DNA from 3 places in the Inediibacterium massiliense genome. Region 3 is predicted to be linked to each of the others. Evidence: riboswitches for the same ligand, from Rfam matches in the RefSeq annotation. Region 3 holds a riboswitch; each other region holds the start of a gene.

Region 1 (11,042 bases), on a different contig from region 3:
ATTCAAAATGTTTTAATAGGAATCATTGCAGGAGGAAATATTTTGATGGAGGGTGCTCCAGGTCTTGGAAAAACAGTTTTAGTAAAAACTTTTTCAAAGGTTTTAGACCTTCCATTTTCAAGGATTCAATTTACTCCAGATTTAATGCCAACAGATATTTTGGGAGCAGAAATCGTAAGAAAGGATAAGGATCAGTTATCCTTTCAATTTGAAAAAGGTCCTATTTTTACAAGCCTTCTTTTAGCAGATGAAATCAATAGAGCTACCCCTAAAACTCAAAGTGCACTCTTAGAAGCTATGCAAGAGAGAACTGTAACAGTAGGAAAAAACTCATATATCCTAGAAGAACCCTTCTTTGTACTGGCTACTCAAAATCCATTAGAAATGGAAGGAACTTATCCTCTTCCTGAAGCACAATTAGACCGATTTTTATTTAAATTAAATGTATCATTGCCTCAAAAGGATGCTTTATTTCATATGATCGATATTAGCACAGGAGAAAAATCTTTAGAAATAAAAAAAATAGCAACAAAAGAAGATCTTTTAGAAATGAAAAATACAGCGAAAAAAGTTCCTATTGCAGCCAATATAAAGAATAAAGCGATTGATCTTTTAATGAGTACCCATCCAGACCAAACCAATATAGATATCGTAAAAGAATATGTACAGTGCGGAACAAGTCCTAGAGGAATCATATCTATGATTTCAGCAGCAAAAGTAAAAGCATTATCAGAAGGAAGATATCATGTTTCATTAGAAGATCTATATCATGTAGCATTACCTTGTCTAAGACATAGAATGTTTTTAAATTTTAAAGCAATGGCAGATAAGGTAAGTACAGATGAGATCCTTATAGAAATTATAAAGAAGGTGAAGTAATTTGGATCAGCTTTTAAAATCCCTAGAACATTTTAAAATTATTCCAAGAAAAAAAATAATAAAGGGAGGAAAAGGAAATTATAGAGGAGCTGGTCTTGGAAATTCATTAGATTTTTATGGACACAAAGAGTACAACTATGGAGAGGATCTAAAAAAAATAGACTGGAAGGCTTATGGAAGAACCCAAAAGCTCTATACAAAATCCTTTGAAGAAGAAAGACAGATGGATGTAAATATTATTTTGGATGATAGTTTATCTATGGACTTTGGAGAGCCTAATAAGTGGGAGATGGCAAAGCATATTGCTTTAGGATTAGGTTATATTACACTCAAACAAAATGATTATTTAAATTTTTATACTATAAACTCTACATTAAAAGAAATTATGAAAAAAAGAAAAGGGAAAGAGCATTTTTATGAGTTGACACAAAAGATAAAAAATATTCACCCTAAAGGGGATACCCATTTTGAAAATATACTCAATATGAATACTTTTTCATCTGGAATTACTTTTTTTATTTCAGATTTTTTTACAAAAGAGTTAGAGAAAATTATAGATTTCTTAATCATACAAAACCAAGAAGTTATTTTATTTCATGTTTTGTCTAAAGAAGAAATCAATCCATTATATGGACAAGAGTTAAAGCTTATAGATGTTGAAACAAAGGAAAGTAGAAAAATAGAAATGAACCATCAAATGAAAGAAATATATAAAGAAAAAATGAAAAATTTTATAGGAAATATAGAAAAAAGCTGTACAAGTAGAAATGGAAGATATGTATTGTCTCAAACCAATGGCAATATCATCCATATCTTTCAAAAAGGGTTAGGGGGAATTTAAATGAGATTTTTAAATCCCTTAGGACTTTTATCAGGACTTTCATTAGGAGCTATTCTATTTCTTTATTTTAAGAAAAAACAAGTCATAGAACAAAAGGTTTCTAGTTTATTTCTTTGGGAGGAAGTCATCAAAGAAGTAGAAGGAGTAAAATCGAAAAAAATAGATCATTGGATTTTACTACTCATTCAGCTTTTTATTGCTTTACTCATTGTATTTTGTATTGCAAAGCCTATAGGGTATGAATCCTTTAAAGGAAAAGAAATAACTATAGGATTAGATTGTTCTTATAGTATGAAGGCTATGGAAAAAGGAAAAAGTCATTTTGAAGAAGGGAAAAATAAAATTTTTAAAATCCTTCAAAATACAGATAAAAATACAAAGGTAAATTTAATTTTATTAAAGGAAGAAAATAGTATACCTATTGAAAGAGGAAGCAAGGAAGACATTAAAAACTATATCAAAAATATTCATTGTACAGATGAATCTCTGGATCTTACGCATGCTTATGAAAGTATGAAAAATTTTTCTGGAAAGAAAATGATTGTGACCAATAAAGAAATTCCAATAAAAGCTTCCATAGTAAAGGTAGGAGAGAAATTAAAAAATATAGGAATTCATCATATAGACTATGATTTTTACACAAAAAAAGCTTTAGTTACTATTGAAAATAATAATAAAGAAGATGAAGAAATACTTGTATCTATGATGAATGAAAAAAATCAAAAGGATATGAAAAAAGTTAAAATCAATGGATTAGAAAAAGAAAATATTTCTTTTCATGTTCCAATAGATTCAAAAAAAGTTAAAATTCAAATAGAAAATGAAGATATGTTAAAGGAAGACAATACATCTATTTTGTTATTAGGAGAAGAAAATCAAAAAAGAGTATTTTTAGGAATTGAAAATGAATTTTTAGAAAAAGCACTACAAAGTATTCCTTACATAAAACTTGTGAAAAAAGAAGATCATCCTGAGCTTTATATTGTAGACCAAATAGATCCTTCTTTAAAAAATCAAAAGGTATGGGTTATGAATCAAGGGGAAATTTTAAAAGATCCTGTAAACATTTCAAAGAAAGATTCTATTTTTGTAAAAGATATGACTCTTAAAAATAGCTATACAAAAAATAGTATTTCTTCGAAAAAGGGATATCTTCCAATATTAATGGCAGAAAAAAGACCTTTGATGACGTATGGAAAAGAAGATGAAAAAAGAGTAGAAAGTATAGATTTTAAGTATAGCAATATCGTATATACTCCTGATTTTCCAATTCTTATTCAAAACACAATAGATTGGTTTTTAGACGGAGAATATTTAAATTTCTATCAACCTCCTAAGCCTATGGTAAAAGGAGAATTGAAAGATACAATAAAAACAGAAAATAATAAAATAGAAAATATAGAAATTCATTTTACAAAATACATAGTATTTTTCATACTTTTACTTATGGTTTTAGAATGGGAGGTGTACCGACGTGCATCTTAATACAATAAATATATACTACATCCTTTTTAGCATAGGAATTTTAGGATATTTTATATATCAAAGCTTTGTATATAAAAATTTATTTCCTAAAAAAAAGTATATAGGATGGATTCTTTTTAGAATGATTGCAATTTTATCATTGATTTTAGTTTTATTTGGAAGTGAAATGGTACTCACTAGTAAAGATACAACTACTTTATTTTTAGTAGATCGATCTTTGAGTTGTGAAAATCATAAGGAAGAAATAGAAAAAGTTATAAATAATAATATAAAAGATAAGAAAAATAAAGATGAAATAGGTGTCATTACTTTTGGGAAAGAGCCTATGATAGAAATTCCGCTTACCAAACAAATAAAAGAAGTAAATCTTCAAACAAAAGTAGAAGCACAAGGAACAAATATACAAAAGGCTATAGATTATTCCTTATCTTATTTTCCAAAGAATAGAAATAAAAGACTCATTCTATTTACAGATGGAGAAGAAAATATGGGAAGTATAGAGGAGATCGAAGAAAAAATAAGTCATAATCATGTAAATATGAGTATATATCCTTTGAAAAACGAGAGGGGTAAGGATGTAGAGTTAAAGGAAATCAACCTTCCTACAAATATTCATATAGGAGAAAATGCTCCTGTAACGGTTCATATTAGAAGTAATATAGGTACACAAGGAGAATTTTATCTTTTTGAAAATAATGAAAAAATCATACAAGAAAATGTAAAAGTAGAAAAAGGAGAAAATGAATTTACATTCAATATTCCGATCAAAGAGAAAAGCACTTTAAAAGGAGAAATTAATTTTTTAGAAGATGAAAATGGAAAAAATAATATTTGTACCACTTATATAGATACAAAAGAAAAAAGCCGCATATTACTTATTGGAGAAAATGAAGATGTAGGAAACATAAGAAATCTATTGAGTCATTTGCCTGTAGTATATGAAGAGTGTACTATAGAGCGGGCTTCTTCGGATCTCAACTTTTTATCTTCCTTTGATTCTATTTGTATGGTCAATATACCTTACGAAAAAATAAATAAAGAATTTGAAAAAAATATCAATACTTGTGTAAAAGAACAAGGAACAGGTCTTTTATTTATAGGAGGAGAAAATACTTTCTCACTAGGAGGATACAAAAATACTTTATTTGAAAAAGTATTACCTGTAAATTGCAAAATGAAGGAAAATAAAAAGAAACCTAATACAGGACTTGTTTTATTAATAGATGTATCTGGAAGTATGGAAGATACTGCAAATGGTGTCAAAAAAATTGAGATGGCAAAGGAAGCTGCTATAAGATCTATAGATATACTAGATCAAAATGATGAAATAGGTATTTTAGCTTTTTCAGACAAATTAGAATGGATTGTTCCAATGAAGTCTGTAAAAGATAAAGAAAATATAAAAAAAGAAGTAGGAAGACTAAAGTCAGGTGGAGGTACACTTATTCAGCCTGGAATTTATAAAGGAATAGAAAAGTTAAAAGATACAGATACAAAAATAAAGCATATGATTTTATTAACAGATGGACAAGGTGAAAAGGAAGGCTATGAAGCAATAGTAGAAAAGTTAAAAGAACAAAAAATTACTTTATCTACTGTAGCCCTAGGACAAGATTCAGAAAAAGATGTATTAAAAAAATTAGGATATGGGACAAAGGGAAGAAATTATATAGCATTAGATTATTATACGATTCCTGAAATATTTGCAAAAGAAACTTATTTGGCATCTAAAAAATATCTTAATCAAAGAACTTTTACTCCAAAGTGGGTAAATTCATCTTTCTTAGAAAAGACAAGTATCCCTTCTTTAAAAGGCTATATAGGGACAGGTATAAAGAGTGGAGCTACACTCCTATTAAAAAGTGATGAGGAAGACCCTATTTTAGCTTCATGGAAATATGGACTAGGAAATGTAGTAGTATGGACTTCAGATTTAAATGGAAAATGGAGTCATGATTTTATCCTATGGGATCAATTTGAGAAAATGTGGTCTAAAATTATCAACTATACACTAGGAGAACAAAATAGCTCTATGAAAATAGAAACAAATATAGAAAATGGGGATGTAGAAATATTTGTAGAAACAGGAAAAAAAGGAGATCATCAAAAAATAGAAGGGGTATTACAAGGGCCTAATGAGAAAGAAAATATATTCTTTGATGGAATGGGGGCAGGCAAATTTTATAAAAAGATATCCCTTTCAGAGGTAGGAGAATATGCATTAACGATTAAACAAAGAGAAAATGGTAAAGTCATAGAACAAAATACAAGAAGAATAAAAATAGATTATTCTCCAGAGGATCGTATGGTACAAAATAAATTAGATGTTTTAAAACTTTCTACAGATGAAGAATATGTCAATGAAGATACCCATTTATTTTCACTTCCTATAAAAAATAAAAACAAAGGGTATTTAGCATTAGATTTTATATTGCTTCCTGTTGCCATTTTGGCATTTATAGGAGATATATGGATTCGAAAAAGATAAGGAGGGTTTTTATGAAAAAGTGTAGAGGATTATTGTTTTTATTAAGTTTTTTAATGATTTTTAATGTATTTATGTTTGATGCAGATGCAGCAAGTAAAGTGAGTAGAGATGATGTATACAATGCTGCTCAAAAGACTATTAAGTACTATCATGATACATACAAAGATAGAAAATATGAAGGAATATTAGATTGGCCTGCATTAGGATTATTTGGATTTGGAGAAGATGTAGCAGGACCTAAGTGGACAGTAGATGGTAAAAATGGACCTTACTTTAGAGAACAAGAAGTAAAAGCAGCAAAGTTAGAGCCAGGATATTGTGAAAATGGATTAAGATCAGGAGTGAATACAGATTTTCAAAGAACGATTATTGCTGTATGTGCTTCTGGAAAAGAACCAAGAAATTTTGGAGGAAAAAATTTAGTAGAAATTGAAAAAAATACTATGCTTCCAAATGGACATTTTGCAGATAGTGTAATGGATAATGAAACAGGAAAGCCTGTAGGAGAAGATTTAGTCAATGCTCATATCTTTGGAATTATTGCAATGCATTGTGCAGGAGAGCCTATTCCCAATAGAGACAAATGTCTTTCTTGGTTAGAAGGACAACAAAATTTAGATGGGGGATTTACCTTTGATGTAAAAAAATTTGATGATCCAGAGGATTATAAATTGGTGGAATCAGATGTAGATATGACTGCAGGAGCACTTATGGCATTTGCTATATTAGGAGAAGATGAAAAAAATCCTCATGTAAAAAAAGCATTAGATTTTTTACATAATAAACAATTAGATAATGGAGGATTTGAGTCTTGGGGAACAGTAAATCCAGAAAGTTGTGCATGGGCAATTCAAGCCATAACTTTATTAGGACAAGATCCTATGGGACCCGAGTGGACGAAAAAATCTGGAGGAAATCCTGTAAGTGCTCTTTTAACATTTCAAATCAAAGATGGAAGCTTTGTACATGTACTAGAGGAAGAAGATTTACCAGTTTATAGTAATGGCATGTCTACAGAACAAGCTTTATATGGTTTGGCTGATGCATATAATAAAAAAGCCGCTTATGACTTGCTTCATGAAAAATATAGATCTACTGCTGAAAAAAATTTATTTTCTGATTTAAAGGATTCAGATTTTGCTTTTAAAGAAATTATGGATTTAGTTTATAATTATGTATTATCAGGATATGAAGATGGAACATTTAAACCTAAAAAGAATGTTACAAGAGCAGAAGCTGCTACTTTATTAATCAATACTTTAAATTTAAAGAAAGAAAAAGAAAATTATACAGGATCTATTAAATTTATAGATGTAGATGAAAATCATTGGGCAAGCAAAGCTATTGGACTTTGTGATCAAAAAGGATACATCAAAGGAACAGGAGAAAATACTTTTGCTTCAACTGAAAGTATTACAGGAGAACAACTTGCAGTTATCTTGGTAAAAGCCAAAGGTTTAGAAGGAGAAGTAAAAAATATAGATGCAAATGGACAAAGCTGGTCTTATCCTTATGTAAAAATAGCAAAGGATCAAGGATTACTATATGAAGGGTTTAAAGAAAATGAACCTGTAAATAGAGCACAAATATCATGGAGTTTATCAAAAATAAAGAATAAATAGATTGACAAAAATAATAAATGCTATACTATTAAAATATAAGGGAATATTATAAAAAAATGTAAAATATTAGGTTGAATTGAAGATTAATAGGGAATTAGGTGAAAATCCTAAACGGTCCGGCCACTGTAAGTGAGGAGCTATATTTCATATACCACTGGGAAACTGGGAAGGGAAAGAAAAGCTATGATTCACAAGTCAGGAGACCTGCCTAATATTTTGTAGAGATCCTTCCGAAGAAAGGAGAAATACACACATGTATAGAATATTGAAAAATATTATCTATGGTGTAAATCTCTATCTGATAATGAAGATAGAGATTTTTAAATTAAGACCCGCTTGATCCTCCTATTTTAAAATATATAAATAGGAGGGAGTTAAGATGAGTCAAAATGATATGATGATGAGTATAAATGCTAAGGAAAAAAAGTTAATTGAATTAATCAGAAAAATTGGATATGGAGAAGTAAAGGTAATTATACAAGATGGATATCCTATAAGAATTGAAGAAGTAAAGAGATCTATAAAACTATAATAGAATTATTCTATATTTTAGTACAGGTTTTTACAGCTTTATACATTATATATTTAGGTTCTTCTATAGGACATGAAAAGGAATGATTCACAAGTCAAAATAACTGTCTGAATATTCAGTGATACTTACAAGAAAAGGCGCTATACAAAATATAGAATAAATATGACATATTTTGTAGAAACCTACCCAAAGAAAGTGGGTTTTTGTAGTATCTAAGTAAAAGCTGACCAGAAAACTGGAGGCATCACTTAAAAATAGTGATGCCTTTTTTGTATATAAAATCTTTTTAAGATTTTATATAAATTTTATGAAAATTGGGGTGATGAAGTTGTGATATAGAAGATGAGATTTCTATAGAGATTAAATTTTAATAATGAAAGGAAGGGTATTATGTGTACAAAAAATTTTAAAAAGATAGTATGTTTTTTAGCTGTATTTACTATGGTATTTGCAGGTTATAGCTTTAATTTCAGTGGAGTGGCAAGTGCACAAGGTAATAAAAGTACAGTAGAAGCAACAATAGAAATCAATCCGCCAGAAATATATCCAGATGAAGAGGTAGAGTTGACAATAAAAGCACCAAAATATGCAAATTCAAGTGCATTTAATCTTTATCTATTAAATGAAGAGGGAGATATTATAAAACAAGGAAATAGACCAGTACAATTTGCAGGAGTAAAGTTTGACAAAGATGGAAATGGACTATTGTCAGTAGGAGCTCCATGGGATCCATTAACAAACAAATTAAACTTTGGTGAATCAGCTGGATACTATACATTGCAACCAGGGAAATACTATTTAGGTATAGGAGATAGATCAAAAATAGATGATGAAGGAGTAATTGCAAAAGCATTGCTTACAGTAAAATAAGCATACTAGAACTATTATTTACAGTAAAATTGAAAGGAAGGATATTATGAAGCAACAATTTAAAAAACTATTATCATACTTAATAGTTTTTGCTATGGTATTTACTACTGCAGGCTTTGAATGTATGAGCTTTATGCCGTCCTATGCACAAGAAGAAGATCAAGTAGTGCAAGATGATGAACAAAATGAAGAAGCTACAGAAACAATTGTAAATAATCAAGAAGAAATAAAAGATGAAGAAATAAAAGATGAAAGTGTAACAGATGAAGAAGTAAAGGTAGAAGAAAATAAAGAAGAACAAGAAGAAATAGAAATAATACAAGAAAAAACAGAAGTAGAAGAAATACTAGAATCAGAAGAAAAATTACTGCAATTAGAAGAAAAAGAACCAGTACAAGAAAATAAAAAAGAAGAAGCAATAAAAGTAAAAGAAGTTCAAAAAACAGAATCAATAACAGAGAAAAAAGAAGCAACAGTAAAATCATCAGAAAAAGCAACTATAGAAATCAATCCATCAGAAATATATCCAGGTGGAGAATTAATGTTAAAAATAAAAGCAGCAGAATGTGCAAATTCAAGTAGCTACAATTTATACTTAGTAGATGAAAATAATGAAATAGTAAAGGAACGTAATAGACCAGTACAATATGCAGGAATAAACTTTGATAGTGAAGGAAATGGAAGATTTACTTATAAAGGGGAAAGCAACAAAATAAAATTTGATGAAACATCCCAATTAAATCCAGGAGTACATTATTTAGGAATAGCAGATAGATATGATTGGGAAGTCATTGCAAGTGAAAAATTCACAGTAAAAGAAGAAGAACCAGAAGATAAAAGTACAGCAGAATTAGACAAAGCAGAAGTAGCACTAGGAGAAAGTGTGAGGGTAGATGTACATATAGCAAATTGGAAATCAGTAACTCCTCAACCTTGGCCACAATATGATTATCAAGTAAACTTGTATAAAGATGGAAAAATGATTAAGGGTTTAGGTGGAGGAAAATCAGAGGATACAGATGAAAAAGGAAACGGTAGCTGTACATTTAAAATACCTGAAGATATAGAAACTGGAGAATATACAATAAACATAAATATAGTGAGATGCGATACGCAAGAAATAGAAATACCAGTGATAGTAAGCGAAACAAAATCAGAAGAAGCTACTATATCGATAAATCAAAAAGTAGTAGCCTTAGATGGGAAACTAGAAGTAAATGTAAAAGCTCAAGAATATAAAAATTATAATGAAGGTGATGTATATATATATATATTATTTAGTGATGGTAGGACTCACCTAAATCTTACTAGAGTAGATTTTGATAGCGAAGGAAAAGGAACTTTTAGATATTTTGACAATGAAACAATTATAGATTTATCGAAAAAATCAAGTGTTGCAAAACGTTGTAATGTAGGAGAAGATTATTATATTGGGTTAGTAAAAGGGGTAGGTACTGACAGTGTGGTTCTTGCTAAAACACCAATTCAGTTTATTGCTGCAGGAGTGGATAAGATCCCACCAAAGTTAACTATAAAAGGGATAGACAATGAGACAGTAAAAACAGAAGAAATAACCTTTACAGTTTTAGCAGAAGATGATGTGGATGGAATCGTTGAGCCAAAAGTAACAGCAACAAGCAATCAAACAAAAATTGAATTAGTCAGTGAAAAAAATGGGATATATACATACAAAGCTACATTGATAGAAGGAAACAATATAATAACTATAGAAGCCGCAGATCAATCAGAAAATAAAGCATCCAAACAATATTTTGTTAACTATGCAAATCCAGAGAACGATAAAATAAAAATTATAGTAAATGGATTAAAAGATCATCAAGAAGTAACAGAAAAAGAAATAAGCTTTATGGTTTTTGCTAAAAATGGAAGAGATGAAAAGATAGAAGATAAGATTGTAAAAGTAAATGAAATAGAAATACAAGAAAAAAATAATCAATATACAGCTTCTTTAAAAGAAGGAGCAAATATTATTGAATTATATGCAAAAGACGATAAAGGAAATAAAGCTCATGAGACAATTCATATTACATATAAGAAAGTAGATCTACAAAATCCTGAAGATTTACCTAAAATAAGTGTAAAAGGAATAGAAGATTATCAAGTTGTTTATAATCAAGAAACTATATCTATAACAATTGATGCAAAAGATAAAGAAGGAAATCTTTTAGAACCAAAAGTCTTTGTAAAAAATGGAATGACACTTGGAGGTGGAATCCCTACTCCAACAGAAAATACAAATCCAATAGAAGAAATAGAAAAGCAAGAAGATGGGTCTTATATGATTACATTTCATAAAGATCCAGA
Region 2 (11,042 bases), on a different contig from region 3:
CTTATGTAATGAATAGTATAGGATTAATATCTTCAGGACAAGGTGCAAACCAATATTTAGAATTATTAAAAGAAGGGCAACAAGCAGATGGAAGTTTTAAAATAGGAAGAGTAAAACAAACAGAATGGGCAGTCATTGCTTTAGATATGGCACAAAAGGAATATGATAAACAAAAGGCCGTAGAATGTATTATGAAAAATAATAAAGATCAAGAAGATATATCATTATTATCAGTGGCTTTAACTGCATTAGCTTCTCATAAGAATATAGATGGAGTAGAGGAATTTATCCATTCCAAATTGGATTATATAAAACAACAACAATTAGATACTGGTGGATTTGAGATGCTTGACATGATGAGCAGAGAAAAAGTGGAAAGCTCTGTACCAACAGCATATGTAATTTCTGCATTAGTTGCAAATGGTATTGATCCACTGACAGATTCAGAATGGATCAAAGGAGAAAATACTTTAATAGATGCTTTACTAAAATTTAAAAAACTAAATTATTTTGTATGCAATCAAGGGAAATCTGCAGAATATTTTTATAAAGATGAGGCTACAGAACAAGCATTTATTGCATTAGCAGATGTAATCAATAAAAAGTCTTCTTATCAAAATGTGCAAAAGGCTACAAGCTATAAGGGAATCATCAAAGATGCAACATTGAAGCTTAGAAATTATTTAACAACTACACAAACTAGAAAAAATTCTTCATTAAAAGATGTACCTATTTTTTATTCTTCTCAAGAAGCTTTAGCTCTTTATTATATGAGCAATGAAAAAGAAAAAGATGTAAAGGATATACAACAAAAATACAAATTAAATAATAAAGATGACGTATTGTCTTATAGCCAGGATATTATGGGAATTATTGCTTCTGGACAAAATCCTAAAAAATATAAGGATAAAAATTATGTACAAGAATTGATGAATTTACAAAATGAAGAAGGAAAATTTGTAGAAAAAGGAAAAGATTCAAATGTATATAAGCAGTCTTATGCAATAATAGCGTTAGATTTGGCACAAGAAGAATATGATGAAAAAAAAGCAATAACTGCTTTAATCAATATGAAAGATCAAGATCATTTTGAAGATGTTGAAGAGACTGCATGGGCTTTAATTGCTTTATCTAAACATAAAGATATAAAAGGTGTTTCTGAATTAGTAGATTCAGCGATCCAGTATTTAAAATCTAATCAATCAGAAAATGGTGGATTTGATATGGGCGGATGCGGAGATACTCCTCAATATACAGGACTAGTAATTCAAGCTTTAATGGCAAATGATATAGATCCTATGTCTAAGGAATGGATGAAGGGCGATAAAAATTTAGTTACATCTATGCTTCATGATCAAATGGAGGATGGTACTTTTAGAGCTTGTGAAATGATGGGGGATTATGTAGATATTCCTTCTACAGAACGTGCTTTTGCCGCTCTTTCAGATCTATATATGGGAAAATCTATGTATAAAAATATAGAGCCTGTATTAGATGATTCAGATATTTTGAAAAAGACAATCAAAGAATTAAAGGACTATTATAAAAAAGATAATAAATATAATTATATTCAGGCAATGGCTTTAAATTTGGCTGGATTAGATAAAAGTGAGCTTCAAAATCAATTGGAATTAAGAGAAGATGAAGCTAAAAGAACGTATATTGTTTTAGATAATGAAACAGAGATGTATGCTAAAAATATTATGGGGATTATTGGATCAGGAGAAGACCCTAGAAATTATAAAGGTAAAAATTATGTAGAAGCCTTGGAGAAATCCCAAAACAAAGATGGAATTTTTAATATAGACGGAAATAATGTAGGTACACAGGCTTATAGTATGATTGCATTAGATATGGCTGATGGAACATATGATGTGCAAAAAGCAATTGAGGTCTTAACATCTGAGTATGAAAAATTAAAAAATCCTAGTGTATATACTACATCAGAAGTGCTTATTGCATTGTCTTTTCATAAAGATTTAGAACATGTAAATTCTAAGATAGATATGTATGTAAAGGATTTAAAAGAGATGCAAATTGATACAGGAGGATTTGATTATAATAAAGGCAGTATTAGTAGTGATCCTCATGAAGTATCTGAGTACGATGCAATAGCTCTTCAAGCTATGATTGCAGCAGGAAAAGATCCTTTTTCAGAGGAATTTAAGAAAAATGGAAAGACTGTTTTAGATGGTATGATGGCATTTAAAAAAGATGATCATTTTGTATATGATATTCAAAAATCTAGTTATAAAGAATATACAGATTCAGCAACAGGTATGGTTCTTGCAGCATTAATAGATGTAGATACTCAAAAATCTATGTATCATACTTTAAAGATCAAATATGAACAAAAGCCTATAGAAGAAAATAGTAATCAGGAAAAGATAAAAGATGCGATCCAAGATTTGAGAAAGTATTATGAGAAGAAAGATCAATTTACATTTAGAGAAACTATAGCATATCACTATTCTAGTGATAAAATTTATGAGGATATAAAAAAGATACAACAAAAATATAAAATCAGAGAAAATCCAGCTCAAGCTTCAGACTATGCGTCTAATATCATAGGGTTAATTGCAGCAGGAAAAAATCCAAGAAATGCTTATGGTAAAAATTATGTACAAGAGCTTACAAATTATCAGAAAGAAAATGGAATATTTGAAGTAAAAGCAGAAGGAACATATCCTACTCAAACAGCTTTTAGTATGATTGCATTAGATATGGCAGATGCACAGTATCAAGTACAAAAAGCAGTAACAGCATTAATGAGTTTTCAAAAAAGTGATGGAAGTTTTGGAGACATTGATACAACAGCTATGAGTATTATGGCTCTTGGAAAGCATAAAAATATAGAGGGTGTAAAGAATTGCATAGATCAAGGGGTTTCATATATTCATAAACAGCAACAAGATACAGGAGGATTTGTGGCATGGGGACAAAACAATCCATATACTACAGCTGCTGTGATTCAAGGGCTGATTGCTGTAGGAGAAAATCCATTACAAGAGAAATGGGTAAAGAATGGAAAAAATATGTTAGATTTTTTACTTTCATTTAAAGTAGAAGATCATTTTGAAAATAAATCTGAGTATGGATCAGAAATTAACAGTGTAACAGAACAATGTTTTATGGCTTTAGCTGATTTATATAAAGGAAAGTCTATGTATCACGAATTGAGAATGATTGATGTAGAACCAACTCGTATTAGTAAGATTGAGATTCAAAAACCAAATATAAATGCACTCAAAGTAAATAACACTTTAAAACTCCATGTAAAAATATGGGATGAAGAAAATAAAGAAATCATTACAGAAAAAATTGAGTGGAAAAGTTTAGATGAAAAAATTGCAACAATAGATGAAGCTGGAGTTGTAAGAGGAATTCAAGAAGGAAAAGTAAGCATTACTGCTAAGGTTGTTGGAAATGAAAAAATTCAAGATACAATAGAACTAAAGGTAGAAGCTTTACCTATGAAAAATTTTGATATTACAAAAATAGGAGAAGAAGTATTTAAAAATGGAAAAGAAGCAAAAGTACAAGTAAAAGTGAAAAATAATGGAGAAAATAATCAAAATGTTACTTTGATTATTGCATTATATAATCAAGACAATGGAAAAATGATCAATTATTCTTATGTGATAGAAAATATAAATCAAGGAGAGAGTAAAGATCTGATTGGAGGATTTTTAGTTCCTCAAAATGGAAATTATCAAGTCAAAAGCTTTGTATGGGATAATTTTGAAGATCAAAATATACTATTAATCAATCCTTTTGTTGTAGAAGTTCAAAAATAATGAATAGGCTTTAGCTTCTCTATTATAGGGAAGCTAAAGTATATAATTGTTGAGGAGGAAAAGAATGAAAAAAATTTTATGTATTATAGGTATGATTTTATGCATGACTATATCTTCTTTTGCACAGATTCATATAGAAAGTAGAATCAATGGGGAGGAAATTCAGTTCATAGGAAATACAAATCATTATGATGCCCCAGTATCATTGCAAGTATTTGATGATTCTCAAAAATACTATATGAATCAAGGAAAAACAGATCAAGAGGGGAATTTTAAATTTTCGTTTTCATTGGACAAAAATAAAAAATATAAAGCTAGGTTTAATATTGAAGGAGATAAACAAGAAGTAGATTTAAATTTAGTAAATGGTGGAGATCATAATAATTCTAATAATAAAGAGAGGGTTTCTATATATATAAAAGGATACAAAGGAATTATATTGCCATATACGGAAGTAGAGATGAAAAAAAATGATACAGTATTAAGTATTACAAAAAGAATATTAGAACAAAATAATAAAAGTTATGTAGATAGAGAAGGATATATTGCAAGCATAGATGGACAAGGAGAATTTGATAAAGGTAAAAAAAGTGGATGGATGTTTTCTATAAATGAAAAATTTCCAGATGTAGGAGCAGGGGTTGTACAAGTACATAATGGAGATACAATTAAATGGCTCTATACGGTAGATCTTGGGCAAGATATTGGAGGAGGAGGCAGTGTTTCTTCCAAAAAAAATGAAAAAGTGCAAAATCAAATAGACCATATTCAAAATATGATCAAGGATAAAAATGTAAACGAAAAAGATATTACAAAGGCCATTAGTGATGTTGCAGAGCAATTGAATAAAAAAGTAGAAGAAATAAAAACAGAGGAAGATGTTAAAAATTTAGTATTTTATGGGAAAGATTTTTCTAAGTCTATACAAAAGGCTATAGAAAAAGTAAAAAGTGAAGAAGGAGCAAAAACAGTAGTCAAAGAAAATATAAAAATAGTAAATATATTAGGAAAAGCTTCAGAAAAAATATCTAGATCAGAGAATCAAAAAGAAATCAATCAAGTAGTCAAAGAAAATATAGAAAATACTATTAAGCTTATGGATAAAATAAATGATTCTAAAGAAGTTACTATTTTAGCAGGTGAATTTATAGATGCAAATGGAAAAGTAATTAAAGGAATAGGCAAGGAAAATGCAAAAGATATTATAGAAAATACTCAAAAGCTTATGGAAAAGACTTTGGAAAAAGCAAGTACAAAAAAAATTGAAAAAGCAAATATAGAACAAGAAAAAGCAACTATTGTAGTAGGTGAAAATACTGTAAAGGAATTGGCTAAGGATATAGAAAATACAGTAAAAATCTTAGAAGAAAAATGTAATAAAAATCATATAGAAGCTAAGAATATAGAAGGCAAGATGATTCTTCAAATGCCAAATATAAATAAACAAGAAGTAGAAACCATTTTACCAGCTAATACAATAAAAATAGCAAAAGAAAACAATATAGAAAAAGTTCTTGTGAAAACAGAAAAAGCAGTGTTTACCCTTACACAAAATACATTTGAGGAAGTAAAAGACAATATTATATTGAATGTAAAGGAAATAGAAAAAAATACATTGTATTCTTTTATACCTAAAGAAAGTACAGTAGTAGATTTGACAGTTTATTTAGGGGAAAAACCGATTAAAGAATTTAAAGAAAAAATAAAAGTAGCTATTTTATACAATGGAGAAGTTAAAAAAGAAGAAGTAGTGCAAGTATTTTATCTAAAGGATAAGGAAACTATAGAAAACATGGGTGGTCAATATGATCAAGATACAAAGATGGTTACCTTTGAAACAAGTCATTTTAGCAAATATTTTGCTCAAAAAGTAGAAAAAGAAGAAATAAAAATAGGATTTCATGATTTAAAAGATTATGAATGGGCAAAGGAAGCTATAGAAGAAATGGCTCAAAAAGGTATCATCAATGGAAGAAGTAAAGAGCTATTTGACCCGAGTGCATCTATTACAAGAGCAGAATTTGCAACTTTAATTACAAAAATGCTTCAATTAGATACAGAAGATACAAAATTAAGCTTTACAGATGTAAAAGAAAATCAATGGTATGCTCCATATGTAAAAGCTGCTTACAAAAATGGACTCATTAGTGGAAGAAGCAAAACTATATTTGATCCAAATGGAAAAATTACAAGAGAAGAAATGGCAACAATTATTGGAAAGGTACTGACTCAAAAAGGAAAAGAAAAAGCAAGTATAAATGAATTAGAAAGATTTATTGATCAAGCAAATATAGCTTCTTGGGCAAATGAGAATGCAGCATTATGTGTAAAAGAATCTATTATTAGTGGAATGCCAGATGGTACTTTTATGCCAAAAGAAAATGCAAACAGAGCACAAGCAGCTGTTATGCTTTACAAATTATATAAATCCATACAATAAAACAAAAAACGCTAGCATATGCTGGCATTTTTGTTTTTATATATCTATAGTCATAAAATAAGAAATTTTCAAATAAAATATCCAGTATTGAAAAAATATGAGAAATAATATAAAATATTACATGTCTGAATTCGACATATTAATACTTTTTTAGTAATAATTATAATTTAAACTACATAGTATTTTAATTTAGGTTCTTCTTTTGAGAAGATAAAAAGGGAATTAGGTGAAAATCCTAAGCGGTCCAGCCACTGTAAGTGGGGAGCAATTCTTTGACATACCACTGAAATATATTTTATTTTGGGAAGGGAAAGGAAAGCGTTAATCCACAAGCCAGGAGACCTATCTAAATTTTTTAGCATACTTCCTTCTAGGGTTAAGGAAAGTGCAAGGTATATAAATGTTTATGAAGATATTTATAAAAAATCCTTGACTTTCTTTGAAAGTCAAGGATTTTTGTATAATTAAACAAAATAGGTATAGAAAGGAGCATTTAAGATGAATAAACGAGTAATGAGTGTTTTATTGATGATTGTTTTATTATGTAGTGGAATACCCTTTGATTTTGTATATGGACAAACAGATCATGAAGAAGATATGTTCATAGAAGATCAAGAAAGTAAAATTGAACAAAAAGAAATAGGGGCAGGAGAAAGTATAAAAGAAATTGATAACCAATCCAAATATGAAAAGCATATAGCTTTTAGAAGTGAACCAAAAAAAACAGAAATAAAAGTAGGAGAAACAATAAGCTTATATGCAATGGTAGTAGATGATGAAGGAAATGAAGATACGTACTGGGATGATTTAGATGGAGATGTACCAAGTTATACAAAATATAGCTGGAGCAGTGAAGATGAAAAGATAGCGATAGCCAAGGGAGAACAATGGGAGGAAGATACAGGAAATATAACGGGAATCAGTGCTGGAAAAGTAAAAATAAAAATAGAAAGCAAAGACTGTAAAAATTGTGAGGCAAAGGAAATAGAAATTACAGTAATTGATGACAGACCTAAATATGAAAGACACATAGCATTTAGAAGTAAGCCAAAAAAAACAGAAATAAAAGTAGGAGAAACAATAAGCTTATATGCAATGGTAGTAGATGATGAAGGAAATGAAGATACGTACTGGGATGATTTAGATGGAGATGTACCAAGTTATACAAAATATAGCTGGAGCAGTGAAGATGAAAAAATAGCAACAGCCAAGGCAGGCCAATGGGAGGAAGATACAGGAAATATAACGGGAATCAGTGTTGGAAAAGTAAAAATAAAAATAGAAAGCAAAGACTGTAAAAATTGTGAGCCAAAGGAAATAGAAATTACAGTAGTAGAGGATGAACCTATTCAAGAAGTTGGAGAGATAGATCATATAAATATTTCTTTAGATCAAGATATAAAAGAAATAGAATGTGGAAGAAATATTAAAGTAAATGTTATAGCTAAAGATAAAAATAAAAAAGAAATAAAAAATCCACAAATAAAATGGAGTATAGAACCTGTAGATATTGTAACAATAGATGAACAGTATATAATACATACCCTAAAAGAGGGAGATGTAAGCATTAAGGCTGTGACTCAAAGTACAGATAAAGAAATGATAGAAAGCAATAGTATTACATTGGAAGTTACAAAATCAAAAACAAGAGAAGAAAAGATTCAAGAAGCTATAGAGGAGCTTACAATACGATATAAAAATCCAACCTTTTATGGATCCGAATATACTTTAAGCAAATATGTAGGAGAATTGGCATTATCACTAAGATATTCAGGTATGGATATAGAGGAAATTAACAATACAAAAAGGATATTTCCAACAGATGCAGGAACATATGACCTTTTAAATACTTCAAAAAATATTATGACTCTTATTGCAGTGAATGAAGATCCCAAAAAAGAGATAGAAAAAATACTTGATGATTCATTTGTCTTTTATGAAGATATAGATGAAAACAAAGAAGATAAACTTGTTTATGCTATTATTGCTTTAGACATGACTAATGCAAAATATGATTCAGAAAAAGCTGTAAAAGCTTTAATACATAAAATAAAAAAAGATGATAATGGAAATTTCTATTTTGAAAGATATGAAAATCCAGATATGGAGTTAACAGCAAAAGCAATGATTGCATTTTCAAAACATAAAGATATAGATGGTGCGGTAGATGCCATTAATGGTATAAAAAAGTTTTTCAAAAGTGCACAAAGTGAATCGGGATTAATAAAAGAAGAAACTTCCTTTTCAAATCAAGAAAGCTGTTTGATTACAAGTGCAGTGATTCAGGGAATCATAGCAATAGGAGAGAGTCCTTTAGACGAATATTGGAGGATACAAGATCAGTATAAAAATCAAAATAATTTAGTAGATGCAATGCTTATGTGTAGAGATGGACAAAGATTTAAAAGTTCATTTAATGGAAGCGTAGCAGATATTCAAACAAATGCAGCTATGGGGGCTTTGGTAGATCTAAAGGCACAGGCTTCTATGTATCATAATATTAAATATGTAAAAGAAGGAGCTCCTTCTAGAATAGAAATAAAAAGTAACGAGTCGGTTGTATTAACAGAAGGAGATCAATTACAAATCAAAGCTATTGTATATGATGAACAAAATTATCAAATAAAAAATCCAGTTGTTTTATGGGAAAGCAGTGATTTAACAAAAGCAACAGTAGAAAATGGAGTCATAAGAGCTTTAGCAGAAGGAACTGTAAAAATAAAGGCGTATTTAGAAAATAATAAAGAAATATCAGATGAAATTATAATTCAGATCCAATCAGGAATATCTGATGAAGTTTTAAAACAAAGAGTTAAAGAGGAAATAGAATTTTTAAAAGGTTATTATAAAGAATATAATCAGTATGAATTTTTAGCAGCTCCAGCAGCGATAACAGCAGGAATGGACAAAGAAATGATTCAAAAGAAGATATATAGATATTCAAGACCTACGGCTCTTCAATATGCAAGAATGATTATTGCGGTTAGGGGAAGTGGGCAAGATCCTAGAAAAGATGAATTTAAAAAAGATACATTTAAGAATTATGTAGACCTATTAAGGGCACATCAAATCAAAGATGGTGAAAATAAGGGACAGTTCATTATTAATGAATCTATGGATTCTAAAAACATTGAAACACTAGCTTGTTGTATTATGGCGCTAGATATGGTAGATGCAGATTACAATAAAGAAGAAGCTGTAAAAGCATTGTTATGTTTAATGAATGTATCTAATAAAGAGAATGTTTCAGGATATGAAGAAATAAAATCAGAGGCGTTGGCTTTAACGGCATTGGCAAAGCATAAGGATATAGGTGGGGTTGAGGAAAAAATAAATGAGTGGATAGAGTATATCAAAAAACAACAAAATGAAGATGGTGGATTTGATGCAAATGGAGGATATTTTAAAAATAGTCCAATCACAACAGGAACTGTGATCCAAGGGTTAATTGCTAATGGTATCAATCCCCTTTATGATAAAGTATGGATGAAAAATAAAAAAACAATGTTAGATAGTATGTTAAAAAGTAAGTTTGTATCTCCTACAGGAGATTTAAAAAATTCAGGATTTTGTCAAGGAGAAGGATTAGATTTTAAAAATGAGAAAGCTACTTATAATGCTTTTGCAGCATTAGTGGATATGTATGAAAATAAATCTATGTTTGAAATTCATTCTATCAAATATGATGAAAGTATTCAGCCAAAAGATGTGGCTACCGTTTCTATATTAAAACCAAAGAATGATAAAATTTTGATAGGACAAGAGCTCAAGCTACAATTAGTTGCTTTTGACGATCAATATAATTGGATAGAGAATCCTTCTATTGTATGGTCCTCTTCTGATGAAGATATAGCCAGTGTAAAAAATGGGGTAGTTAATGGAAAAAAAACAGGAAATGTAACCATTACGGCCACTGTAGAAGGTACAACTATAAAAAATGAGATGCATTTAAGTGTAGAAGATTTGGAAATAAAAAATGTAAAAATACAATGTAATAAAAATAAAATAAGAAAAGATGATGTTATTTTATTAAGTGCAAATTCCTTTGATAAAATAGGCAATGAAATAAAAGGAGTAAAATGTATTTGGTCTGTAGATAATGAAAATGTTGCAAACATATATGAAGAAGAAGGAAAAATATATCTTAAGGCTTTATCTACAGGAAAAGTAGTGATAAAAGCTGTTTTAGAGGAAAATAAAAATGTTTGTGAGTCTATTTCGATAGATATTATCAATAAAAAATCAGCTCAGGTAAAGGTCAGAGTAGAAGGACTAAAAGATATCATCGTACCAGAAATTGAATTAGAAATAGATAATTTTGATATGGCTTTATATGGAAATGGAAACTCTGTTTTAAAAGAAGCTCCAACAGCTATGAATGCTCTTATAAAAGCTCTAAAGAGTAAAGATATAGATTGTACGGATAAAAATAAATTTGATGCAGGAATGGATCTATCTATTTTATCAAATATCAATGGATTAAAAGAAGGACAAGAAGGACCTAATAGTGGATGGATGTATTATATCAATAATCAATATGTAAATGACTATTTTGTAAATACAACCATAAAGGATGGAGATTCTATATGTGTATTTTATGTGAAGGATTATCAAAAACAATCTTATTCTTATTTTGATAAAACACAAGTTGTTGTTCAACCTAATGAAGAATTTACTTTGAATTTAAAGACATATATAAGTACAGATATGACAAATCGTGAAAAAACAAATGTAAAAAATGCTCAAATTCTAGTCAATCAAAAGCCTTATATGATCAATGGAGAAAATATAACAACAGATCATCT
Region 3 (11,042 bases):
CTCCTGGAGAAAATAGAGATCAACATGAAAGATTAGGGTTAGGATTTGGAAAAGGGCAAGGCAAAGGAAATGGACAAGGAAGAGGATGTTAAATGTTCCTTATTTGTATGACTTTTCTAAAAGATAATTTTAAACAATATGTAAGGTCTGATAAATCAGACCTTAGTTTTTTTGGGTATAATAAAATAGGAGGTGAAGCAATGGCCAAAATTCTTGTGGTAGAAGATGAAAGCAGAATGAGAAGACTGATCAAGGATTATTTAACAAAAGAAGGCTTCTTGATTGTAGAAGCAGAAGATGGGAAAGAAGCGCTAAACTTATTTGATGAGGCAATTGATTTGGTTATTTTGGATATTATGATGCCTAAATATGATGGGTGGACAGTTTGTAAAGAATTAAGAGAAGTATCTAAAGTTCCTATTGTAATGCTTACAGCTAGAAGTGAAGAATCTGATCAATTGTTTGGTTTTGAGTTAGGAGCAGATGAATATATTACAAAGCCATTTTCTTTAAAAATATTATTAGCTAGAATAAAAGCTCTCTTAAAAAGAATACAAAAAGAAGAAGAATTGATACAGATAAGAGATATGAAGATTGATCATAGTGCCCACAAAGTGTTTATCAATGAAAAAGAAATAGATATAACGCCAAAGGAATATGAACTCCTTTACTTTTTAGCAAAATATGAAGGAAAAGCTCTCTCAAGAGAACAATTGTTAGATCAAGTATGGGGATATGATTATTATGGGGATTTAAGAACTGTAGATACACATATCAAGAGATTGAGAATGAAGTTAAAGGAAAAAAATAGTTGGATTCAAACTGTTCGAGGAGTGGGCTACCGATTTGAGGTGAAGAAATGAGAAATTCCATAGGTATGAAGCTATTCGTAGGAATTATGATATTTATTTTGATGATTGTGACCATATCATGGATTTTTCATACAAAATATATTGAAGAATATTATTTGCAAAGAAAAAAAGAAAATTTAATTCAATATGAAAAAGAAATTGAAAATACATATAAAGAAAATCCACAAAATTTGAATGATACTATAGGAAAAATAGAAAATGTTTTAGGAGGAAATGTTGTCATTATATCTTCTAATGATTCATTTTATGGGCATGGAAAAGGAAAGATGGGAGTTATGTTAAGTCAAGAAGTATTCAAAAGGGTTTTGCAGGGAGAAAAAGTAATGGAAACCTTTGAACATCCTAAATGGAAGGTCAAATTTTTAGTATTTGCAGCTCCCATAGATGATAAAATCATTATTTTGCAAAGCTCTATTGCATCTATACAGGAAAGTGTGATGGTTGCAAAAGAATTTTATATTTATATAGGTATATTCTCTTTAATGCTTGGGACTTTTATGGCATTTTGGTATGCAAAGAAATTTACAAAGCCTATTGTAGCTTTAAATGAAGTAGCAAAGGATTTGGCAAAGTTAAAATTTGATACAAAATATGAAGGAAACAGAAAAGATGAAATAGGACAACTTGGAAATACTATGAATTCTTTATCTCATCAATTGAATGAAACTATAAAAGCATTAAATATTTCAAATGAACAATTAAAAAAAGATATAGAAAAAAGAAAAAGAATGGAAGAGTTAAGAAAAGAATTTATTGCAAATGTTTCCCATGAATTGAAAAGTCCTATTGCACTCATTAAAGGATATGCAGAGGGGCTTTTAGAAAATATAGTACAAGATGAAAAAAGTAAAAAATTTTATTGCCATGTGATTATAGATGAGACAGATCAAATGGATCAACTAGTAAAGGATTTGTTGGAACTTTCTAAACTAGATTCGGAAAATATAAAATTACAAGTAGAACCTTTTTCTATAGAAGAACTGATACAAAAGATTTATCAAAAATACAATTATGTATTCATGGAGAAGAATATAAAAGGGCAGATTCAAAAAAATGGAAATAGCTGGATTGCAATAGGAGATCCATATAAGTTAGAACAAGTGATTTTAAATTTTATAAACAATGGAATTCATCATATAGGAAAGGAAAGAAAGCTAGTCATTTCTCTTGAAGAAAAGAAGGAGACTATAAGAATTGGAATATATAATACAGGAGATTTTATTCCCAAAGAAGAAATGGATAAAATATGGGATAGTTTTTATAAAATAGATAAAGCAAGGACGAGAGAGTTAGGAGGAACGGGATTAGGACTTTCTATCGTAAAAGGAATTTTAAAGCTCCATAAAAGTTCTTTTGGAGTAGAGAATAAGAAAGATGGAGTTGAATTTTGGTTTGAGATCAAAAAAGGAGATCAATAGCATGTGTACTAGACAAATTACTTTTTATACATTGGCAAAGCTAAAAAGCTATACAAAGACCGCACAAAAGTTAAATATTACCCAGCCAGCAGTTACTCAACATATAAAGTATTTAGAAGATCTGTATGGAGTAACTCTCATTCAAAGGAATGGGAGACAGATATTTTTAACAGAAGAAGGTAAGCTTTTATATGAACATATTGATCAAATATTGACTATGGAAAGAAAATTTATTCGAACTTTAAACAATCAAAGTAGTATTATCAAAAGATATAGATTAGGAGCTACAAAAACAATAGGGTCTTATATTATTCCAGATTTATTAGGAAAATACAAAATAAGTTTTCCAAATCATGAAGTAATTTTAGAGGTATCGAATACAGAGCATATATTAAATAGATTGGATGAAGGAAAATTTGATCTTACATTAGTGGAAGGGAATTTTAAAAAAGAGAAATATGATTCTATTTTGTTTAAAGAAGATGAGTTGGTTCCTGTATTTTCAAGTGATCATCCCTTATGTAAAAAAAGAGAAATAAAGATAGAGGATTTATTAAAAGAAAATTTAATCATTAGAGAAAAAGGGTCAGGAACAAGAGCTATTATAGAAAATGATTTAAAGGAAAAAGGATATGATTACAATATTTTTATGGAAATAGGAGATATTACAGCCATTAAGTCTTTAGTGAAATGGAATCTTGGGTATACATTTTTATCAAGAGAAGCTATCAAAGAAGAAGTAAAAGAAGGAAGTCTAAAGGTTATAGAGATGAAAGAATTTATGATGAAAAGAGCTTTTTATTTTATTTGGAGAAAAAATGAGAAAAATTCTTTTATAGAAGATTTTATTCAATTTGCTAAAAAAATATGATTTTTCATTTTATATAAAATGGAAAATTATATTTTTTTTAATTATTTATGGAAAAATACAATGGCATATGCTATAATGTAGTCGTACAAAATCAATATATGTCGATAGGTGTCTATAGAAATATAGATGAAAAGGGAAGCAGGTGAAAATCCTGCGCGGTCCCGCCGCTGTAAAATGGTAGTCTTAGCTTATATCCACTAGGAAACTGGGAAGGAAGGCAAAAGATAATGACCATAAGCCAGAAGACCTGCCTGTTATGACGAGCACATAAATCCTACGGGTCATAGGGGGGTGTACATAGAAATGACTTTAAAAAGTTCATATTATTTTGTGTGTAACCTCTCTTTTTGAGAGGTTTTTTTATTAGAAATTTCCAACAAAAAGGAGGTGATATGATTGTGGACTGCAATTTTTACTATGATGTTTGCTTTATTTGTATTGAGCGTAAAAACAGGAATGATTTTAGGAGTATCTTCTACAAATAAAAGGTATATGGCTTTGATTAGCTTTTTATTTTCATTGGTTTTGTATTTTTTAAGTATTTTTCTAACCAGCCATATGAAATATATTGCTCATTTTATTGATCGTTATACCTTTGTGGGTTCTATGATGCTGTCTGTATTTTTAATTTATTTAGGACTTCATCATTCATCTTCACAAAAGGAAAGTATGGGTCATAAAATACTTGCTTATCTACCTTGTCCTTTTTGTCTGTTGGCCATGTCTATTAGTGTCATGCTTACAAAAGGACAGTTAAAAAGAACAGATCATCTACTAGAAATGATTACAGCTATTTTGTTTTTTGTATTTATACTTTTAGTTGGGTTTGGAATGAAGTGGATGATAGATTGTCTCAATATAAATCCATCAAGTATATTCAATAGCATATTGATTTTCTTTGGAATTTTTACATTGCTTTTAGGATTGTTTATTCCTAATTATGTAAGTGCTGCAAAAATGGGTTTTTCTCCAATTAAAGTGGATTCATTAAAAATATTAAAAGCAGTATTTGTTGGAATGACTGGGGTAACTAGTATTGGATTCATTCAATATAAAATAAAAAATTAAAGGAGGATACAAAGTTGAACATTGTAGGTTCTAAGTCACTAACTACTATATTACATGCCATTGCTCAAAGCTTTTTAATACCTGTAATCGTTTTTTTGCTTTTGATGGTTTTATTTATTTTTATGGAGTTTGGTAATTTTATTGCTGAGTGGCAAAAACGAAAAGAAAACAAAAAAAATGAGTTAATGGAAGTATTTTGCCAGGTACAAGATGAAGTTTGGAAAAAGAATAATTTATGTCAAGTAGTAGAAAAAAGCGGATTGCCTAAAAGACAAAAAAATGTATTGCTTGATTATATTGAAAAAAAGGATATAGATGTAAGCTCTAAAAAAGCGTTGGCTATAGATATTTTGGATCAAGAAGAATCTAGAATAAAAAAAATATTAGACAAAACAGATTTAATTACAAAGCTTGGTCCTGTATTGGGACTGATGGGAACATTGATACCATTAGGACCGGGACTTGGGCAGCTTGGACAAGGGGATGTGGCAGGACTTTCTGAATCTATGATTATTGCCTTTGATACTACTGTAGTAGGAGTAGCCGCTGGTGCATTAGCATCTATTATATCCAAAGTAAGAAAAAGATGGTATCAAAAGGATTTAAATCGCATGGAAGTGTTATTAGAACTTATTGATGGAGGGGAAGAAATTGATCAGGAGACAGAAAAGAAGAATGTTAGAAGAGGAGGAAACTGATCCACTAGCAGGTATGGCCAATCTGATGGATGTAATGATGGTATTTTGTTGTGGACTTATGGTAGCTTTAGTTGTTTCTTGGAACCTTCAAAGTGTTATTTTTAAGGAAAAGACACCAGAAGAAAGACAAAAAATGCAACAAAGACTTCAACAAATTATGGAGGTGGATAAAGGAAAAGAATTAAAAGAAGTTCCTGATTTTGAAGAGGGCTCAGGAGAAGGATTTAATGAAATGGGAACTGTATTTCAAGATCCTAAAACAGGAAAATTGATTTTGATTGAAGGAGAAGTAAAAAAATAAAGGTGGGAAGAAAATGAAAAGGTATTATCAATCTTTTATGATCTTTATGATCTTATTTACTATGATTTTAGGAATGAATATGTCTTTTGCAAATGCACAAGGGACTACAAAAGTTTTGATTTTTGTAAGTGATACTAATGTGGCGCCTATTGCTCAAGCTTATGGAGAAATTAAAGATAAGTATCCACTAGATTTAAAGATTTTTAGTAAAGATGTAGATATAGAAAAAGTAAAAGATGAGTTAAAGGATACAAATATTGTACTATTGGAGATGGTAGGTTCCCAAGGAATTGATAATTTAGGACCTATGATTAAAGATGCTCCACAGTCTTGCCATATTTACATTACAAGAAGTAGTGATTTTAGCAAAGATTATCCTTCGTTAGATTATACTAAAGATGAAGAATTAAAAGATTATTTTGTAAAGGGTGGAGTAAAGAATATGAAAAGACTCCTTCTTTTCTTAGGAAAGCTAGGAGGAATGGAAGTAAATGAATCTATCAAAACAGTAACTATGCCGGAGCGGTTCATTTATCACCCAGATGCAGAAAATATTTCATTTGATGTAGATCATTTTTATAAAACTATTCAAGAAGTTTTTCAAAATGATCCACAAAATATGGGAATGATTACAAATGATATTCATCATACAGTACAAAATACTGTATATGGATCTGAAAATGCAGAAAATATTTCTTTGCTAAATGGAATGATAAAAGAAAGTGTAGTAGATGCAGTTTATGAAAAGAATTGGAAAGATATGATTTTTTCCTTTGAAAACTCAGATAACTTTTTAAAGACTGTAACAAATTCTGTTTATGATAAGGATGATCCACAAAAAACAGCTATGATCATAGATGCAGCTTATAGATCATTAAAAAATCAAAATGGTGTGACAGCAGATGATTTATATGATGCGATTATGAATCAACTCAATGGAACTGCCGATGCCGCATTGATTGAAAAAATAAAACAAAGTATTACAACAGAGCCATCTATGCCAGGAATATTTGAGGATTTAAAAGCATATAAGACTTGGTATCAAACAAGCAATCATGAAAAAGATGGACCATGGATTGGAGTAAGTACTTACAATAGTTATTTTAAAAATGAAGATATAGAGATGCATAAAGCTTTATTAAAAGAATTAGAAGAAAATAATGCCAACGTTATATTTACCCTTACAGATGCTAAAAGAGAAGAATTAATCAATACGTTTTATATGGAAGAGCATAAACCAAATATAGATGTATATATAGCAGCAATGGGATTTAATTTTATTAGTGGAAAACCTGAAAAAGCAGTAGAAATTTTTAAAGATTTAAATATACCAGTGATTACACCTGTATACAGCAGTGATTTAGAGGATTGGGAGAAAAATCCTGCTGGTATTTCTAAAGAATTATATTGGCAAGTAGTACTTCCTGAACTAGATGGAAGAATTGAACCTATTTTTATGGGAGGCAAAAAAGAAGTAGAAAAAGATCCTATTACAGGAGCAGCGATTAAAAAGCAAATACCTGTTGATTATAATATAGAAAGACTTAGTGGACGTGCCATTTCTTGGGCAAATTTAAGAAATAAAAAAAATGAAGATAAAAAAGTAGCTTTGGTTTATTACAATCATGATGGAGGAAAAGATGGAATCAAAGCATCTTATTTAAATGTAATAGAAAGTGCATCTAATGTGTTAGGGGCATTAAAGGAAGATGGATATACAATTGATCAAAATACAGATGCAAAAAGTTTAGAAGAGATGATTCAAAGACAAGGAAGAAACGTAGGTAGTTGGGCACCAGGAGAAATGGAAAAGCTATTAGAGGAAGATGTTTTAACAATCCCTGTAGATGAGTATATGAAATGGTATGAAAAGCTTCCTCAAGCCTTAAAAGATCAAGTAGAAAAAGAGTGGGGACCAGCTCCAGGAAATGTAATGGTTGTAGATGGAAAGATGATTATTCCAGGAATGAAGATGGGAAATGTATTTGTAGGACCTCAACCAATGAGGGGATGGGGAGATGATCCAAACAAAATTGCCCATTCGCCAGAGCTTCCTCCAACACATCAATATATTGCTTTTTACTTTTGGCTTCAAAATGACTTTAAAGCAGATGCAGTGATTCACTTAGGAACTCATGGTACATTAGAATGGTTGCCAGGGAAAAGTGTAGGATTAGGAGAAAAGGATTGGCCAGATCAATTAATTGGAAATATGATCAATATTAACCCTTATATTATGAACAATCCAGGAGAGGGAACACAAGCAAAAAGAAGAGGATATGCAGTGATTATTGATCATTTGACTCCTCCTATGGTTCAACCAGAGCTTTATGGAGAGTTGGTTCAACTTCAAAATTTAGTAGTAAGTTATTTAGATGAAATGAAAAATAATAATGAAGCAAGAGCTTTAGAGCTTCAAAAACAAATTATAGAGATGGTAAAAAATAATCATATTGATCAAGAAATCAATATCAATCTTGAAACAAACTTTTACGAAGCAGCAGAGGATCTTCATGAATATTTAGAAGATCTAGCAACAGAGCTGATGCCTTATGGACTTCATACATTAGGAGAATCACCAAAGGGAGATTTGTTTGATCAAATGGTGGATTCTATCATTGCATATGATCCAAGTAGAGAAAGTGATAGAGAAAATATAGAGAAAAATTTAGGAATGGCAAGTCAAGAAATTATCAATTTAATTCGTGCATTGAATGGAGAATATATTGAGCCTGGTTTATCTAAAGATCCTATAAGAGTTCCAGATGCTATGCCTACAGGAATCAATTTTGCAACTTTTGATCCTAGACAAATTCCTGATAAAGCAGCATGGGAAACAGGAAAAAAAGCAGCTGATGATCTTTTAGAAAGATATAAACAAGAAACAGGGAAATATCCTGATTCAGTAGGTGTTGTATTATGGGCCATTGAAACTATGAGAACAAATGGAGAAAGTGTTGGAATGATTTTAAGAATGATAGGAACAGAGCCTGTATGGGATAAAAAAGGAAATGTAAGCTCTGTGAAAGTTACTCCTATAGAAGAATTGGGAAGACCTCGTGTAGATGTAGTAGTAAGTATATCAGGATTATTTAGAGATACTTTTTCAAATACAATAGAAGTTTTAGATCAAGCTTTTAGAGAAGTAGCAAAATTAGAGGAAAGTAATGACCAAAATCATGTTAAAAAACACTATGATCAAATTTTAAATCAACTAAAAGAAAAAGGAGTAAGTGAAAAAGAAGCAGAATTATTAGCAGGAGCTAGAATTTTTGGAGATGCACCAGGAACCTATGGAACAGGGGTATCTACTTTGGGAGAAACTACGAGTGCTTGGGAAACACAAGATGATTTAGTAGACACTTATATGAATCGTATGTCTTATATTTATGGAAAAGATGCTTATGGAAAAGAAGCAAAGGATATATTTAAAGAGGCTCTTAAAAATGTAGATACAGTAACTCAAATAAGAGATTCTTTATGGGGAACTTTAGACAATGATGATGTGGCGCAATATTTAGGAGGATTAAGACTAGCTGCCAAAGCTGCGTCTGGAAAAGATATCAAAACATTTATTATCAATACAAGAAAAGCAGGAGATCCTAAAGTGCAAAGTTTATCTGAATTTATCTCTACAGAATTAAGAACAAGAATTTTAAATCCAAAATGGATTGAAGGAATGTTAAAGGAAGGCTATGCAGGAAGTGCAGAAATAGGAAAACAGATAGGGAATATGTTTTTAATGGATGCGACTTTAGATGCAATTGATGATTGGGGATGGAAAAGTGTAGTAGATACTATTATATTAGATGATAAAGTAAGAGCTGAGTTAGATCCTTATGTGATTCAATCTATTATAGGATGGCAAATGGAAGCTGCAAGAAGAGATATGTGGAAAGCTGATGAAGAAACAATGAAAAAAATTGCTGATATTTATATCAACAATGCAGTAGAATATGGAGTAGTATGTTGTCATCATACTTGTGGAAATGTAAAGGTCAATGAACTTGCAGCAAGTTTTTCTACACTAGATCAAGATACAATGAAAAAATTCCAAAGTATATTTAAAGATGCAACAAATCAAGATATAAAAATGGATACTTCTAAAAATCAGCAACAACAATCATCATCATCTTCTAGTAAAAATAAAACAAAACAAGAAGAAATAAAACAAGAGGAAGTAAAACAAGAAGAACCAAAAAAAGAAGAAACAAAACAAGAAATGAATCCTCAAGAAAAATTACAAGAACCGAAAGAATCACAAAATCAAGTAGATAACAAAATACAACAAAATACAAATGTAGAGTCAGCACAAAAAAATATTGTAGCATCTACAGAAAATGTAAAACAAGAAGCTACATCTGTCCAAAAGGGATCCGTAAAAGAAAATACAGATCAAGAAACACAACAATCATCAAAAAGCAGTGTAGGAAACAAATCAGAGAAATCAACTGAGAAGCCGCAACAAGAACAACAAAAAGAAGCACAAAAAGGACAGGAGACTGCGGGCAAGGCTTATGAAATAGAGAAAAAAGAATCTAAAAAAGAAACAAAAAATGGAGGAAGTAATGGAGTTGCACTTCCTGCTATTCTCATAGGAGCAGGGTTTGTAGCTTTAATAGGAAGAGGATATTTTAGAAGAAAAAAATATTAATAGGATAAAAATAAACCGCCCTTTGGCGGTTTATTTTTGTGTAGTGTCAAATTCTAATTTGATTTTTTCATATAAATCATCATTTGTGATAATATCTATTGCTGTTAAAACTAAAGCATCAATTGTTTGCTCCATATTATTAAAAGCTAGAAGCTTACTGGTAGCTTCTTGAAGCTCTATAGTGTGACCAGGAGTCTCAGTTTCGCAAATACCAAAATATGGATGAATTGTAGGGCATATATGACTGACATTTCCTGCATCTAATGAACCATAGCTGTCTTTAGGTTCATGAATATCTGTTACACCTACTTCTTGTAATCTTTTGGTATAAGCTTTAGATAAAGCTTCATTAGTTACTAAGTTGTCGTAGCTTGCTTCATAATTTCTAATTTCTAGAGTAGTACCTGCAGCTAAAGATGCTCCTCTAGCACAGTTTTTTACTTTTTCGATAAGCTCTTTTAAATAAGTTTTGGTAGTAGCGCGAACATAAAATTGAGCAACGGCAAGGTCTGGAACGATATTAGCGGCTTTTCCACCTTCTTTAATAATTCCATGAACTCTTGCATCACTTTTTATATGTTCTCTTAAAGCATTAATATTGTTAAAAGTATTGATGCATGCATCTAATGCATTGATTCCTTTGTCAGGAGAAGCAGCTGCATGAGCTGTTTTGCCTTTAAAGGTAAATTCAATAGCTTCCATAGCTAAAGAACTGCCACTTTTATAATGAAAATCAGCAGGATGAGCCATCATAGCTACATGAATAGGATCGAAAGCTTTTGCATTAGCCATATCTACCTTTGCACCATTTGTCTCTTCGGCAGGAGTTCCAAATACTACTACTTTTCCACCGATTTCTTTTATCATTTTACTAAGTACAATTCCTGCTCCTGTACTAGTAGTTCCTAAAAGATTATGACCACATCCATGGCCGATACCAGGCAAAGCATCATATTCAGCAAGATAAGCTATTGCTCTACCCTCTTTTTTACTATCAAATTCTGCACGAAAAGCAGTAGATATTCCTAAATAATTTTCTACTACATCAAAGCCATGTTTTTTTAATAGGTCTACATGTGCTTTGCATGCTTTGTGTTCTTCATATCCTAGCTCTGGATTGTTTCTTATGTACTCACTTAAATAAATAAGCTCATCCTTTA

The links. Region 3 has a riboswitch for cobalamin ahead of BN2409_RS01245 (DUF2162 domain-containing protein). Riboswitches for the same ligand answer to the same signal wherever they lie in the genome.
Region 1: linked by a shared signal. The riboswitch ahead of BN2409_RS03400 (DUF2292 domain-containing protein) and the one ahead of BN2409_RS01245 (DUF2162 domain-containing protein) in region 3 are both predicted to bind cobalamin.
Region 2: linked by a shared signal. The riboswitch ahead of BN2409_RS03490 (Ig-like domain-containing protein) and the one ahead of BN2409_RS01245 (DUF2162 domain-containing protein) in region 3 are both predicted to bind cobalamin.

The regions. Positions count from the first base shown of each region.
Region 1 covers NZ_LN876585.1:97,784-108,825, forward strand. Annotated here, with positions in the region: gene BN2409_RS03375 (AAA family ATPase) at 1-879, shown strand, start outside; gene BN2409_RS03380 (DUF58 domain-containing protein) at 881-1,720, shown strand; gene BN2409_RS03385 (BatA domain-containing protein) at 1,721-3,205, shown strand; gene BN2409_RS03390 (VWA domain-containing protein) at 3,195-5,693, shown strand; gene BN2409_RS03395 (S-layer homology domain-containing protein) at 5,705-7,315, shown strand; cobalamin riboswitch at 7,367-7,541, shown strand; gene BN2409_RS03400 (DUF2292 domain-containing protein) at 7,695-7,847, shown strand; gene BN2409_RS03405 (hypothetical protein) at 8,238-8,717, shown strand; gene BN2409_RS03410 (prenyltransferase/squalene oxidase repeat-containing protein) at 8,764-11,042, shown strand, end outside.
Region 2 covers NZ_LN876585.1:160,056-171,097, forward strand. Annotated here, with positions in the region: gene BN2409_RS03480 (prenyltransferase/squalene oxidase repeat-containing protein) at 1-3,797, shown strand, start outside; gene BN2409_RS03485 (S-layer homology domain-containing protein) at 3,862-6,237, shown strand; cobalamin riboswitch at 6,412-6,601, shown strand; gene BN2409_RS03490 (Ig-like domain-containing protein) at 6,736-11,042, shown strand, end outside.
Region 3 covers NZ_LN876583.1:185,343-196,384, reverse strand. Annotated here, with positions in the region: gene BN2409_RS01265 (hypothetical protein) at 1-92, shown strand, start outside; gene BN2409_RS01260 (response regulator) at 201-863, shown strand; gene BN2409_RS01255 (sensor histidine kinase) at 860-2,290, shown strand; gene BN2409_RS01250 (LysR family transcriptional regulator) at 2,292-3,161, shown strand; cobalamin riboswitch at 3,253-3,430, shown strand; gene BN2409_RS01245 (DUF2162 domain-containing protein) at 3,558-4,229, shown strand; gene BN2409_RS01240 (MotA/TolQ/ExbB proton channel family protein) at 4,244-4,927, shown strand; gene BN2409_RS01235 (DUF2149 domain-containing protein) at 4,905-5,228, shown strand; gene BN2409_RS01230 (cobaltochelatase subunit CobN) at 5,242-9,882, shown strand; gene BN2409_RS01225 (M20 family metallopeptidase) at 9,913-11,042, opposite strand, start outside.